Regions from separate parts of the Aquaspirillum soli genome, predicted to be linked through region 2. Evidence: predicted binding sites of a transcription regulator. Region 2 holds the regulator's gene; the other holds the start of a gene.

Region 1 (3,160 bases), on a different contig from region 2:
CTTGCCGCAGTAATTGAATACTGAGCACCACTTCTCCGGCGTGGGTGAACTTAATCGCATTGCCGGTTAAATTGATTAACACCTGCTGCAAGCGCAAGGCATCACCGGCCAACTGCCGAGGGACATCAGGATCGATTTGAAAGATGGTTTCAATGCCTTTATCGCGGGCATTGGTGGACATAATCGCGCTTAAATTACGCAATAACTCATCCATCGCAAACGGCACATCCTCTAACTCCAGACGGCCGGCCTCGATTTTCGAAAAATCCAAAATATCATTCAAAATACCTAATAACGAACGGGCAGAGCGTTGAATTTTGTCGAGATAATCACGCTCACGCTGGCCCAATTCGCCATCTTCCATCAATTGCGCCAGCCCCAAAATCGCGTTCATTGGCGTGCGAATCTCATGGCTCATATTGGCTAAAAACTCGCCCTTGGCTTGACTGGCGCGTTCGGCATCTTCTTTGGCACGCAAGAGTGCCGCTTCGTTATTGCGAAGTGCCCGTTCTTGTGCATCGCGCTGTGATAATTGTTTTTGCAACAAATAGTGCGCTAACCAAATTGAACAAATAAAAATCAACCAACCAAAGCCAACAATCCAAGCATTGCGCTGCCAGTTCTGCAAAATCACCTCTTTTTCACGGGTGACATACATATAGAACGGATAACGCTGGATACGCTGCATGTGGGCTAAACGAACTTTACCGTCGAGTCCCTGATCGACTTCAAATTGCACACTTTGGTGTTGGAACCAACTTTCTGGGCCAATCAATGGTGTACCAATACGCGACAAAACCAGCGGTGTCCGTGTCACTAACGTGCGATTGTGATGCGCTAAGGCAACAGCAGCATCGGGTAAACCGCGTAATTGATCGAGACGATAGGCCAATTTAATGATGTCAATCGCCGCCACCACCACGCCGGCAAACTCACCATCGCTGGTTTCTAAGCGCCGGCTAATGGTGAACACCTTAGCCCCAGGTCGTAAAGCAGAGTCAAAGACCGGACTGACATAGGGCTTAAACAGCGTATTTTTTTGGTGGAAAACAAAATAAGGGCGTTGCTGTAGGTTGAGCTGTTGTTCTGCCAAGGCAGAATTGCGAGCAAAACCATCGCGGTCAATCACGACAATATGTTGTAGATAGGGGGTTTGTTGTATCCGCACATCAATCGCGGTGCGAATCGCCTCAGTGACATGCAACACATCTTGATTGCGAACATGGCGCTGGGTGATTTCTAACACGCTGTCGAGGCCATCGAATGATTGTTCGATAAAGGCCTGATAGGTGAGCGAAAGATTCGTCGCACCGGCATAGGCTTGGGCAATATCACGCTGGCGGCTACTGTAAAGCCACAGCCCATAGAGGACGGTGATAAATAGCGTCAGCACGATGGTGGCTAATGTAAGCCCACGCCGTAGGGAAAGAGTTCGTAGAGAAACAAGCATGCTAATACGCTGCTTAAATCGAAAAAGTAGACCGACAATTTACCATTATCACGGTGCCTTCTGCCATGCTTTTACAATTTAAGATACCTCCATTATGCCGTTTTATTCTTTTGTTCGATTAAATAAAACTTTTTCTGCAGCGTCATAACCCACTTTGCTTAGCGTGTTGGTATCGGTTGTGGCAACTTCAGCACATGGCGAATTTTGAGCTGTCTGTCAAGATTGTGTTGTCCCGCGCAACCCACTACAATTTGTGCCATTAAACAACGACACAACTATATGTTGTGTTTTTTTGTTGCGTTCTGCCGTATTAAAAACTGCGCTTGTACCTGAATTTTTGCGGTTTTTTTCCAGCTTAATTCCCCTTTTTCGCCTTTATTTCAGAGAGATCGCTGCATGTCCACGTCTGTTGCCGATTCCGCACGTCAATCGTATGCCAACTACAAAACCATTCGTCGCAATGGCGCAGTGGTTGATTTTGAACCTTCGAAAATTTCCGTTGCCATGAGCAAGGCCTTTCTTGCCGTCAGCGGTCAACGTGGGTTGAGCAGTGCCCGTATTCGGGATGAAGTGGCTGTGTTAACCGAGCAGGTGGTCAGTGCACTCTTGCGTCGTAAGCCAGAAGGTGGCGCGATTCACATTGAAGAAATTCAAGACCAAGTTGAATTGGCGCTGATGCGTTCAGGAGAACACGAAGTGGCACGCGCCTATGTTTTGTATCGTGAAGAACGCTCACGTCAACGCGCCCAACAAAAAGCACAAGCCGCCGAACCCGTCGAGGTGCCGGTGTTGCATGTGGTGGATCGTCACGGGCAAAGCCAGCCCTTGGATATGGCACAACTGCGCGCCCTGATTACGGCGGCGTGTGAAGGCTTAGAAACCGAAACCCAACCTGAACACATTCTCAGCGAAACGCTGAAGAACCTGTATGACGGGGTGTCAGTGGATGAGGTGAATAAATCCGCCATCTTGGCCGCGCGCGCCATGATTGAGCAAGATCCAGCCTATGACAAAGTCACTGCCCGTTTATTGCTGAACACCATCCGCCTCGATATTTTGGGTGAAACCATCAGCCCAAGCGACATGGCCGTGCGTTATCCCGATTATTTCGTGTCGTTTATCCGTCGTGGTATTGATGCCGAGCTGTTAGATGAACGCTTAGCCGAATATGACTTGCCACGCTTGGGCGAGGCATTACAACCAGAACGTGACAACCAATTTGGCTATCTCGGCCTACAAACCCTGTTTGATCGCTATTTCTTACACATCGACGGTCAGCGTATCGAAATGCCACAGGCGTTCTTTATGCGGGTGGCGATGGGGCTGGCGCTGAATGAAAGCGACCGGAATGCACGCGCAATTGAGTTCTATCAGGTGTTGTCCTCGTTTGACTTTATGTCCTCGACGCCCACCCTCTTTAACTCCGGCACCCGCCGCAGTCAGTTGTCTAGCTGTTATCTGACAACGATTTCGGATGATCTCGATGGGATTTACGAAGGAATTAAAGAAAACGCGCTGTTGTCCAAATTTGCCGGTGGTTTGGGCAATGACTGGACAGCGGTACGGGCATTAGGCAGCCATATCAAAGGCACAAATGGTAAATCGCAAGGCGTGGTACCGTTCTTAAAAGTGGTGAATGACACTGCGGTGGCGGTGAACCAAGGCGGTAAACGCCGTGGTGCGGTGTGTGCCTATTTAGAGACATGGCAC
Region 2 (3,160 bases):
ACGCGCTTGATAATGTTGTTGCCATTGTTGTAATGCACCACGCAATGCGCTGGACAGTTCTGGCCTCGCCAATAAATCGCGTAATTGCTGTTCACTATGCGCTTGATTATCAACGGTTTGTAATTCAGGGAAAAAGGTGCTCAACACGGTTTGACTATGTTCATGTAAAGCAGCCAACGTGGTTTTCAGCTGATTTTTTCTGCGTTCATCCGCTTGGGCATCGTTTTCTTCTGCCGTCAGCTGTTGCAAAGTGTCTAATTTTTCGTGCCATTGTTGTTGCCATTGTGCAAAGCTATGCGCTTGTTTCAAACCAATATAGGCCTGTGCTTGTAACAGCTGCTGCATCAATTGTGTAATCGCGCTGTGGTGTTGATGCTCAGGCAGCAATTTGGTTTGTAAACCAATCAACCCCGCCAAACTTTGCTTTTGCAATGCCAACGTCAAACTTTGTTGTGACCAATCCGAGCAAAAATCGACCACGGCTTGTTGAATGGTCAACACCGCCAATTCTGTCATCCGCAAAACAGCGGGGGCCAGTGCTGTTGCTTCAGTTTGGCCGATGGTGATTTGAATATCATCCGGCGCAATGGCAAACAGTTGGGCAAATTCCACCTCTTCAGCCAAACGCTGCGGCAGTAATTCAGCAAAAGTTTCCGCTAAATGACACACTGCAAAAGAGAAGTAATCGAATAGCGAGGGTAAAAGCGGTTGATCAGTTTGGCTATCAGGAAATAAGGCTTGTTGCAGATAGGCACGTTGGAAACCACCGATTGCACTTGGGAACAGATTGCTGTCGATTTCTAAACAGCAAGCCTCTTCTCCGTGTTCAAAACGCGCTTGTTGTGCGGGATGCAGCGGGGCAAAGTGAAACAATTCAGTGGGATAGACGAGATTATCGCGATACGCTTTTGCAATCTCTTGTGCCTCAGCATACGGCACACCCCATTCGGTTAATAAAATATGTTCGGTGACACCAGACGAGCCATGTGGGGCACATAAGAGTAATAGCGCCCATAAGGCATCAAGGGTGGCGGATTTTTCATCGGTGCAACGTGATGACCAATTTTGTAGGACATCAACGATTTTTTGCAAAGCAAAAATGGCGTAAGGCCAATCGAGGGAATAGCTGTTCAGTAATTCTTGATCAAATTGCTTTCCCCCCCACAGCTGGGTTTGATTATGCAAACTTAACCAGATCTCCATGCCTTGCAAGGCGGTGGTTTGCTCTGCCAGTGGTAATGTGGTCGGGATATCGAGGTAGCGCAGCAACATGCGATGTGGTAGTAACAGCGTATTTGGCTGCTTACCTTTTCCTGCATTCTTATCGCCAGCTTCAACGCTAAATTGAGCGCGGTGCACAAAAGCCAGCTCTTTGTGCATATATGACACATACACTGCGGCATGGCGGAAACGGTGTTGATTGTTACGCTCGGCGAGTTTACCGCGCAGTAAGGCCGCTAATGGACTTTGCTCCAGTGCTTTTTCAATACCGGGACAGGTTTGTTCAAGGCGCGTTGCCTCGATATCAAAGCTATCACACAGCGATCGAAAACCCTCTGCCCCTTGTTCGGCCAAACTGCGAGGCATTCCGCGCACATCGTGAACCAGTAATTGCTTACTTAATGTTTTCACTATTTTTATTTTAGGCGGGGGAGGCATACCAATATCCATTGCAAGAAAAAATAAACACACACATAGCCGTCTTGGCTATGCACCACGCGATAATTCTTCTATCGCCTCGGAGAACTCTGAGACATCCTCAAAACTTCGATACACCGAAGCAAATCGCACATAGGCGACTTTATCTAAACGCCCCAATTCTTTCATCACCATCTCACCAATTAAGCGCGATGTCACCTCGCGTGCGCCGCTGGCCAGTAATTTTTGTTGAATGCGGCGCACTGCCTCATCGACCGATTCAGTGGAAACCGGCCGTTTATGTAACGCGCGCGAAAAACTGACTCGCAATTTTTCTTCTGAAAAATCGGCACGATGACCGCCTTGTTTCACCACTTGTGGCATACGCACTTCGGCAGTTTCAAATGTGGTAAAACGCTTCTCACACGCTAAACATCGACGGCGACGGCGAATAGCGTCTTTTTCTTCGGTCACACGCGAATCAATCACGTGTGTTTCAAGGTGTCCGCAGAACGGGCATTTCATGACGGCGATTTACCCTAATCAAAAAACAGCAAAAGCGGCGGACTCACGCCCGCCGCTTTTTAATCAGTCAATCTGACAAATTAACGGGCATAGACAGGGAAACGACGGCACAACGCTGTCGCTTGTTCTGCCACCCGTGCAGCAACCGCTGCATCTTCCGGCGCATCCAACACATCGGCCACTAAATTCGCTACCAGGATGGCTTCTTCTTCTTTGAAACCACGGGTGGTAATCGCAGGCGAGCCAATCCGAATACCCGAGGTCACAAATGGGCTTTCTGGATCGTTTGGAATCGAATTTTTGTTGACGGTGATATGAGCGCGATTCAGCGCAGCATCAGCCGCTTTACCAGTCAGGCCTTTTGGACGCAAATCGACTAAGAACACATGCGATTCAGTGCGACCCGACACAATACGCAGGCCACGGCTGGCCAATGTATTCGCCATTGCTGCGGCATTTTTCAGCACTTGTTCTTGATAGGCTTTGAATTCAGGTTGCAGTGCTTCTTTGAACGCAATCGCTTTACCAGCGATAACGTGCATCAATGGACCACCCTGTAGGGTTGGGAACACATTAGAATTCAATGATTTTTCGTACTCAGCCTTCGCCAAAATAATCCCACCGCGTGGGCCACGCAGGGTTTTATGGGTGGTCGAGGTGACAAAATCGGCATGTGGCACAGGGTTAGGATACACACCGGCGGCAATCAAACCAGCATAGTGTGCCATGTCAACCATGAAGTAAGCGCCGACTTTTTTCGCAATCTGTCCCATGCGTTCAAAATCAAAACGCAAGGCATACGCAGACGCACCACCAATAATCAGTTTTGGTTTGGTTTCTGTGGCGACACGTTCCATGTCGTCGTAGTCGATTTCTTCGTTTTCGTTCAAACCGTAGGCAACGATGTTGAATAATTTGCCAGATAGGTTAGCAGGGCTACCGTGGGTCAAATGTCCACCATGACCCAAGTTCATGCCCATCACGGTATCACCGGGTT

Evidence for each region. Region 2 encodes NrdR, which represses ribonucleotide reductase genes. Its sites were predicted from a motif close to AAANACNATATATNGTNTTT; they were not measured.
Region 1: ACYVJG_RS07590 (ribonucleoside-diphosphate reductase subunit alpha) is a predicted target of NrdR. The motif match lies at 1,721-1,740, and genes of this name have one in related genera.

Annotation. Positions count from the first base shown of each region.
Region 1 is NZ_BAAGTM010000006.1:62,646-65,805, reverse strand. It holds gene ACYVJG_RS07595 (response regulator) at 1-1,450, opposite strand, end outside; gene ACYVJG_RS07590 (ribonucleoside-diphosphate reductase subunit alpha) at 1,847-3,160, shown strand, end outside.
Region 2 is NZ_BAAGTM010000002.1:210,743-213,902, reverse strand. It holds gene ACYVJG_RS03005 (hypothetical protein) at 1-1,659, opposite strand, end outside; gene nrdR (transcriptional regulator NrdR) at 1,708-2,163, opposite strand; gene glyA (serine hydroxymethyltransferase) at 2,244-3,160, opposite strand, start outside.